DNA from 4 places in the Roseibium sp. RP-7 genome. Region 1 is predicted to be linked to each of the others. Evidence: predicted binding sites of a transcription regulator. Region 1 holds the regulator's gene; each other region holds the start of a gene.
The links. Region 1 encodes LexA, which represses DNA repair genes until DNA is damaged. Its sites were predicted from a motif close to TGTTCNNNNTGTGTTCNG; they were not measured.
Positions count from the first base shown of each region.

Region 2: the regulator LexA is predicted to act here: its motif matches at 1,267-1,284, upstream of ACVDG9_RS04605 (PA0069 family radical SAM protein).
Region 3: the regulator LexA is predicted to act here: its motif matches at 989-1,006, upstream of uvrA (excinuclease ABC subunit UvrA).
Region 4: the regulator LexA is predicted to act here: its motif matches at 1,333-1,350, upstream of ACVDG9_RS17045 (carbohydrate kinase family protein).

Region 1 covers NZ_JBRKQA010000001.1:2,908,028-2,910,232, forward strand. Annotated here, with positions in the region: gene ACVDG9_RS13105 (hypothetical protein) at 51-854, shown strand; gene lexA (transcriptional repressor LexA) at 976-1,686, shown strand; gene ACVDG9_RS13115 (ComEC/Rec2 family competence protein) at 1,691-2,205, opposite strand, start outside.
Region 2 covers NZ_JBRKQA010000001.1:1,006,873-1,009,077, reverse strand. Annotated here, with positions in the region: gene ACVDG9_RS04610 (substrate-binding periplasmic protein) at 334-1,176, shown strand; gene ACVDG9_RS04605 (PA0069 family radical SAM protein) at 1,332-2,205, shown strand, end outside.
Region 3 covers NZ_JBRKQA010000001.1:2,653,347-2,655,551, reverse strand. Annotated here, with positions in the region: gene ACVDG9_RS11980 (hypothetical protein) at 1-2, shown strand, start outside; gene ACVDG9_RS11975 (single-stranded DNA-binding protein) at 64-618, opposite strand; gene uvrA (excinuclease ABC subunit UvrA) at 1,203-2,205, shown strand, end outside.
Region 4 covers NZ_JBRKQA010000002.1:516,188-518,392, reverse strand. Annotated here, with positions in the region: gene zwf (glucose-6-phosphate dehydrogenase) at 1-37, opposite strand, end outside; gene ACVDG9_RS17045 (carbohydrate kinase family protein) at 135-1,082, opposite strand; gene ACVDG9_RS17040 (ATP-binding cassette domain-containing protein) at 1,765-2,205, opposite strand, start outside.

The sequences.
Region 1 (2,205 bases):
GCCCTTCTGCCATCAATCGGCTCCCCCATGCCAGATGTCTGGCGAAACCATTGGAAATCTCCCTGGCAGAGCAAACTCCCTTGCTGGAGGCGCTGGGCCGCTTCGCCACGCACCAAGGACTGAGCTCCGCCGTTCTCGATCTTTCCGGGCTCACGCTCGAAGCGTTCGACTTCGTAATGCCTGCCTGTGCAATCGATGACCGACATGCAGCCTGGTACAGCGACACGCACTCTTCGAAAGGCGCAACGCTGGAGTCCGCAGTTGCCATTCTCGGGATACGAGATGGTGAATGGTTCGCTCATGTACACGCTTATTGGCACGAGGAAGAAGCCGAGCACCTTGGCCACTTACTGCCGCATACGCTGAAGGTTGCGCATCAGGGGGCTATCAAAGGGTACGGCCTGCAAGGCGCAGCCTTCGTGGCATCGCTGGATCCGGAAACCGAATTCACGCTGTTTCGTGTGCAACAGGATGACGAACAGTCACGGACAACCGACTACAATGCGCTTATCACCACACTCGCTCCGTTTGCCGACCTGACGGACAGCATCCAAGAACTCGCAAAAGAGCTGAAAGCACCCTCCTACGAAGTCTATGGACTGGGCAGTCTGGCCGGAGCAGCGTTCCGCGATGCCCAGCCGATGACAGGTCTGATCTCCGAGATACTCCTGTCTGCAAACGCTGGCGCGAAACCGAAGCAAGAGCTTTGTATCCCAATCCGCGCCGTTGATCTCGAAGGTGGACTGCATCGGGGCATTCTCACCGCTGGTGGCGCGCCGACTTTGATCACCTGTGAACTGCTGATCATGACCGGATCGAAGGACGACCTGAATCCGATATCGGAGACGGATTGAATACGGCAACTTGTTCGAAGCCAAGAACAGTAAGAGAACATTTACCCTTGCAGAACACAATGAGAACAGGTACCATGTTCTTGATTTGTACCAGATGTTTTCTCGGTCAGGGGACGCCTACATGCTGACGCGCAAGCAGTACGAACTGCTCATGTTCATTCACGAAAGACTGAAAGAAACCGGTGTGCCGCCGTCTTTCGACGAAATGAAGGATGCGCTCGACCTGCGCTCCAAGTCCGGCATTCACCGCCTGATCACTGCGCTTGAAGAACGTGGCTTCATCCGGCGCCTGCCAAACCGGGCCAGAGCCATGGAGGTTGTTCGTCTTCCGGACTCCATCGCACCCGGCCTGGGCGCTCCACGGCCAAGAGGCAGCTTCTCACCTGAAGTCATTGAAGGCTCACTCGGCAAACCGGAGCCGGAAAAAGCTGCACCGGTGCCGGTGTCCAGTGTTACGGAAATTCCCGTCATGGGCCGCATTGCAGCCGGCGTGCCCATCGAGGCCATTCAAACACACAGCCATTCCATCACAGTGCCGCAGGACCTGCTTGGTCGCGGGGAACACTACGCGCTGGAGGTTCGTGGTGATTCCATGATTGAGGCGGGCATTCTGGACGGTGATACCGTTCTTATCCGCCGGACCGACAGCGCCGACAGTGGCGACATCGTGGTTGCACTTGTGGACGATGAAGAAGCCACCTTGAAGAGGCTGCGCAAGAAAGGCGCTTCCATCGCTCTTGAAGCAGCCAACCCGGCTTATGAAACCAGGATCTTCGGTCCCGGCCGCGTTCGTGTTCAGGGCCGCCTCGTTGCCCTGTTTCGTCAGTATTGACCAGTCACTCCTCTGCGCGCGCTTCGGCCACTGAGGCGCGCTCGGCTAGACGCAGGCTATCTCTTGTTACCGTACCCTGGTGATGCCAGGGGCGCGGTGGATCAGGGATGGCATACTTCAGTTTCTTGATTTTCAGATTTTCGTTTGGCGGATGGCCCGGTGCACTGGCACCGCTCGTAGCATTTGCGGCCTCGCTGAAATCACCGGGCGATAGCCAGATGGAGACGGCACCACGTTCGGTGCGCGTACCGCGATCCAGGACGAGGGCTGCACCGCAGCTCTCCGGAGCGACAAGATCGGTCACGACCAAATCGGCATATCGGCAATCCAGCTGAAACGCTTCAAATGTCTTTGGCTGCGCGATTGCAAGAAACGATTGCCTGCTATCCAGCCGTTCTGCGTCCTCTGAATTGACGTAGGCCCTGATGACACAACCGTCGTCATCGCAATTTCTTTGAGGCGATTTCATCTTGCGCGACAAGATCGCATCATTCCTCACTCCTTCCGACTGCAGCCAGA
Region 2 (2,205 bases), 1.9 Mb from region 1:
AGTGTCGCCGACGAAGCGGGAGCTGTTTTTTGTTGGGGTTCTTAACAAACTCCAATAATCGGCCACCAACCTTCGCGATATATATCGCCGGGTAATGTCTACTTTGGTTGCATGAAAAGAAAAGACCGGGCGAAAGCTGTAGCAGTACCTCTTTCACATTTGTCATAGGGCCGTGAAAAGTTGCTCCAGTGTGAAACCGATCGGTATCCATTTGACGGTTTTCAGGAAAATAGCCCCTCTCTGGCAAATGGAACTGCCGGATTTCATGTTATCTTAAGAGTGCATACCAAAGCTGAAAGCTCTTACTTCGACCAGAACCCAAGCGATCGCGCCATGACGACACCCGATCAAAAGCCAACTTCAGGCGCAGGATACCTGACGCAGACGCTCGGCCGGATCTTGATGGGGCTCGCCGAGTTTGTTCTGTCCCTGGCTTTGCTGGCCGGGACAGCATCGGCCCGAGACCTCGTGGTGCTGGCAACCCCGGAAGAGCCATACAAGTTTGTCGAAGACGGGGTCTACAAGGGTATCGACGTCGAAGTTCTCGATGAAGTCATGCGCCGTCTCGGCCTTTCCTATTCGCTGGAACTGATCGATTCCGGAACTCGCATCCAACAGGAAGCGCGCGCCGGACGGGCGGACATGCTGCTATTGTTTTCCAAGAAGCCGGACCGGATGGAGTACCTGAACTATCCGGACGAAAGCTACATCGACATCAGCTGGAGCTTCTTCATCCGCGCCGAAGATGCCGGAACAATCCGTTTCGAAGGCTACGACGACCTGAAGGGGTTGCAGATCGGTATCACGCAGGATTTCGCCTATACCCCGGAGTTCCTCAACGCCGGCCTCGATTTTCAGACGGTCGCCAGCAACAATCTCCAGATCGGCATGCTGCTGGCAAAGCGTGTGGATGCCGTTCCCATGAACACCATCAGCACGCTCTACGAGGAAAAGAAGGCCGGGAGGCTGGACCAGTTGGCGACGTTACCGCTGCCGCTGATAACGAAGCCCTACTACAACGTCTTTGCCAAAGCTTCGACCTACCCGGACATCAAAAGCCTTCCCGGACGCTACGACGAAACCATTCGCGAGATGCAGTCCGACGGGACGCTGGATGCGATCCTGATCAAATACCTTGGTCGCCGGCCAGGTCACGATGACCGTGGCGGTTCCTGAATTCCGGCCTGGTCTGCAGTCCACCATCTTTTGAAGGTCAAAACCCACAAGGTGTAAACAGCATCTTGCGTCGCGTTGGCGTCGTGATAATGTTCTTGTTATGTTCCATTTCGTAACCTGGACGTTCTCGCGTGCCCTTCAGCCCCCCCGATGAGATTTCACTACCAGCCGACGCAGCCGGCCTTGTACCCGATGTCCGCTCCGTTGCCGAGCACAGGCGGCGGGGACGCGCGGCTGCGCTCAATGCCTCCGGCCGCTTCGAGAAATTAACTCGTGAATGTTTCGACGATGGCTGGGAAACGCTTGAAGACCTGCCGCCGCTGAAAACCCAGGTGCAGGAAGAGCGTGCGCGCACAATCATCACCCGAAACGAGTCGCCGGATATTTCCTTCGACCGCTCGATCAATCCGTACCGGGGCTGCGAACATGGATGCATCTACTGTTTCGCCAGACCGAGCCACGCGTTCATGGGGCTGTCTCCGGGCCTGGATTTCGAAACCAGGCTGTTCGCCAAACCCAATGCCGCACAGTTGCTTGAACGTGAACTTTCCCGCCCCGGTTATCAGCCGCGCGTGATCGCCATCGGCACCAATACTGATCCCTACCAGCCGATGGAACGCGGCTACAAGCTGATGCGTGAGATCCTGGAAGTGCTGGATAATTGCTCCCACCCGGTTGCGATCGTCACCAAGTCAGCCCTGGTCACGCGAGATATCGACATTCTGTCGAGGCTGGCAGAACGAAATCTGGTGAAGGTTGCCTTGTCGGTCACGACGCTCGACAAGAAGCTCTGCCGGGCCATGGAGCCGCGTGCGTCTGCCCCCCACAAAAGGCTTGAAGCCGTCCGGGCTCTCTCCGACGCGGGCATTCCCACGTCTGTAATGATGGCGCCTGTGATCCCAGCCCTGACAGACAGCGAAATTGAAAACGTTCTGGAAGCGGCAGCCGGGCATGGCGCGACGGAGGTCGCCTACATCCTTTTACGGCTTCCCCTGGAAGTGTCGGAACTCTTTCGGGACTGGCTGCTGC
Region 3 (2,205 bases), 250 kb from region 1:
GATCAACATACCCTGGTGCGCGGCCCCAAAGCATGGGACCGCACCCGGTAGGGCAGAAAAAGATCAGAACGGAATTTCGTCGTCCATGGGGCCGCCACCGCCACCGGACGGACCGCCGTAACCGCCACCGCCGCTGGAACCGCCGCCATAGCCACCACCAAAATTCCCGCCGGAACCGGAGCCGCCGCCGCCGAAGCCACCTCCGCCGCCGCCTTGTGAGTCATTGCCGTAATCGGGAAGACCGCCGGATGCACCGCCACCTTCGCCGCGGCCGTCAAGCATGGTCAGGTTGGAGTTGAAGCCCTGCAGCACGATCTCGGTGGAGTACCGGTCCTGACCGGACTGATCCTGCCATTTGCGGGTCTGAAGCTGGCCTTCGAGATAAACCTTTGATCCCTTGCGCAGATATTGCTCCGCAACTTTGCAAAGACCGTCGTTGAAGATCACGACGCGGTGCCACTCCGTCTTTTCACGACGCTCACCGGTGTTGCGGTCGCGCCAGGATTCCGACGTCGCAATCCGGAGATTGGCGATCGGGCGGCCATCCTGCGTACGGCGGATTTCCGGGTCTGCTCCCAGATTGCCGACCAAAATTACTTTGTTGACGCTGCCCGCCATACTGAACTCCTGTTTGTTTTTCGTTGACCCCGCCGACGATGTTCGTGTGCTTCTCCGGCACGTGTCGATAAACGGTCAACGTTGCAAGCTTTGCTGCTAGAAACCAGAACCCTAACGGCACGCCAACAGCTTCGCCGCTATTTTCGCCAGGCTTCACTCATTTTCCACAAGGCAACTCACAAACTGCCGCCTGGTTCATCCGCCTAAAATTCGAGCAAAGTCGACAGACACAATCCTTGATTGCGCCAAGTTACAATTTGCTCCACTTTTGTTCCAATCAAGCCCCGATTTTTCTGTCAGGACATTATCTCACGAACTGCGAGGTTTCGGTCACCTATTTCTGCTCGGCTCCTGACGCGGCAATCGTTAATGTACTTGTTTTGTTCTTACCATTTCTGTAAAAGCGATTCAATCAGGCATCGCATCGACAAGTGCCTCCAGCACGATAATGAAAATGCCTCACTGGAAGCTCCGCCCGAAACTGCTATATCGGGGCAAACAGACATCATCGGCAATGGACCATCTTAGCGTATGCGAGAGCAACAATCGGCTTTGGGCGACGCATGCGGTCAGAAAGAACGACAATGAAGACAGCCAAGGGATCGCAGTCGGAAGAAGCCTGGAAGGCGGACCCAACACGGGTCATCAGCATCCGTGGCGCACGAGAGCATAACCTCAAGGGCGTCGATCTGGACCTGCCCCGCGACAAGTTGATTGTCATGACCGGCCTGTCTGGCTCAGGCAAGTCGTCACTCGCCTTCGACACCATATATGCAGAAGGACAGCGGCGGTACGTGGAAAGCCTGTCCGCCTACGCGCGTCAGTTCCTGGAAATGATGCAGAAACCGGACGTCGACCAGATCGACGGACTGTCGCCGGCAATCTCCATCGAACAGAAGACCACGTCCCGCAATCCGCGCTCCACGGTCGGGACGGTTACGGAAATCTACGATTACATGCGCCTTTTGTTTGCGCGTGTCGGCGTTCCCTATTCCCCCGCCACCGGTCTGCCGATCGAAAGCCAGACCGTCAGCCAGATGGTCGATCGCATTCTGGAACTGGAAGAAGGTGCCCGCCTCTACCTGCTCGCGCCGATGGTTCGCGGCCGCAAGGGCGAGTATCGCAAGGAACTTGCCGAGCTGATGAAGAAGGGTTTCCAGCGCGTCAAGATCGACGGAACCTTCCATGAGATTTCCGAGGCCCCTGCCCTCGACAAGAAATTCAAGCACGATATCGACGTCGTCGTAGACCGTATCGTCGTGCGTGACGATATCTCCGGTCGGCTTGCCGATTCACTGGAAACGGCGCTGAAACTTGCCGATGGCATTGCAATTGCCGAATTTGCCGACAAGACCGACGAGAACGGCAACCCGGAACGGCTGATCTTTTCCGAAAAATTTGCCTGCCCGGTATCCGGCTTCACCATTCCGGAAATCGAGCCGCGTCTGTTCTCGTTCAACAATCCCTTCGGCGCCTGCCCCACTTGTGACGGCCTTGGAACAACACTCGCCTTCGAGGAAGACCTGGTTGTTCCTGACCACTCGCTTTCCCTGCGCGAAGGAGCTGTCCTGCCGTGGGCGAAGACAG
Region 4 (2,205 bases), on a different contig from region 1:
GGTCGAATTCTTCAACTTCAATGACGCGTACCGCCATAAAACATCCCTTCTCACAGCTGCCAGTCCGATGGGCCGCTCCGGCCTGGACCGTTTTCGACTGCCTTTTAAATCGATTTAATTCTCTTGTCAGCCCCTCATTTCAGGGCCGACCACTCTTTTTCCAATTCGCTCCTGCGCGGCAGATCCGCTCCCCTCCGGGAGCAAGTGATGGCAGCTGCCCCGACAGCGAAGTCAAGAAGACGATTTAGCTGGCCGGCGTCAAGGGCTGCAAGCGCATCACGGTTGGTTGCACCTAGATGTTTCAGCCCTGCAAGCAGGGCTGCCTGGAAGGTGTCGCCCGCGCCAACGGTGTCTTCAACGGTTACCTTGATGCCCGGACGGCTGACTTCGATGCCTTCGGCAAATGCGGTTGCACCGTCGCCGCCCCGTGTGACGATGACCAGCGAAGCCCCCATGCCGAGCCAGGCGCGGGCAATGGTTTCAACGGGTTCACCGGGAGCGATCAGGGCAAGGTCTTCGTCCGACACTTTGACGACATCCGTCAACGGAACAAGGCTTTCCGTATTGCGGCGCCAGAGCGCCATGTCCGGCACCACGGTCGGGCGTATGTTCGGGTCGAAGGAGACCAGCGTATGGTCTCGCTCGCGTTCGATCAGAGCCCTGAAGGCGGCCGAAACCGGCTCGACCAGTGCCGTGTAGGACCCGATGTGCAGAAACAATAGCGGTTCGTCGAACTGCGGCAGGTCATCGACGGTCACCATGCGGTCAGCCGCGTTCTCGCCGTAGAACGTATAGGCAGGAGAGCCATGCTCATCCTTCTGGACGAGGCTGAGCGTCGTCAGGTAGTCAGTCCTCAGGATATAGCGTTCCGAAACGCCTTCACTGCGGAACTTCTGGACCAGACGTTCGCCAAGGGCATCGCGTGAAATGCCGCCGAAAAACCCGGCGCCCTCTTCAAGGCGCGCCAGCCCCATGGCCACGTTGAAGGGGGATCCGCCGATACGGGCGTCGAAAGAAACACTGTCGCCGGAACCGGCTTCTCCAAAGAGATCGAACAGTGCTTCGCCGCAAATCAAAAACATATACGTTCTGGTCTTTCGTCGTTTGTCAGGAACCGCATCGACGGCGGATTCATGGCTTTGTGTCATTTCGCGGCAGCGGCCTTTGAGACCACCGCCTCATCCGAAGGAGGCCCGCAAGGCGCCGAACTCGCCGCCCATCCTTCGAGACGAACCTTTCGGTTCTCCTCAGGATGAGGGTGTGGGTAGGAGTGGGCTGAACCCGGTGTCTCCCGCCACCTTATTGGTTTCAACGAGGCGCGCCAATGGCGCTCGTTGCATGTGTCTTCTCTGCCCCCACAACGGCTCATCAAACCACCACCTCATCCTGAGGAGGGCTATAGGCCCGTCTCGAAGGATGGGCCACGGGTGCTGAATTTGCCGCCCATCCTTCGAGACGAACCTTTCGGTTCTCTTCGGGACGAGGGTTCGGGTGGGAGAGGTGCTGAACCCGGATTCTCCCGCTCCCTTATTTGTTCCAACGAGGCCTGCCAATGGCACCCGTTGAATGACCTTTCTCCTCCCTACAGCGGCTTATCAAACCACCACCTCATCCTGAGGAGGGCCATGGGCCCGTCTCGAAGGATGGGCCACAAGCACCGAATTTGCTGCCCATCTTTCGGGACGAGCCTTTCGGTTCTCTTCGGGATGAGGTCCCGGGTAGGAGGCGCCGGATGAAAGGCACCTCCCGTTTTTCTACCCTGGCCTAGGCCGCCATGCTGTCCGGCGGATCCATGGCTCCGGTCATGATCGCCACCGCATCGGACATGGAAAAGTCCGACGGTTTGATGACACAAGCCCGACTGCCCAGCCGATGAATGTGGATACGGTCGGCAACCTCGAAGACATGGGGCATGTTGTGACTGATCAGTACGATGGGCAAGCCCCTGGCCCTGACATCCTTGATCAGCTCCAGCACGCGCCGGCTTTCCTTGACGCCGAGAGCGGCGGTCGGCTCGTCCATGATCACGACCTTGGAGCCGAAAGCGGCCGCCCGTGCCACCGCCACCCCCTGCCGCTGACCGCCGGAAAGCGTTTCAACGGCCTGGTTGATGTTCTGAATAGTGAGCAGCCCCAGTTCGTTCAGCTTTTCGCGGGCGATCTCTTCCATCTTCTTTCGGTCCAGCTGGCGCAGCCAGGTGCCGCG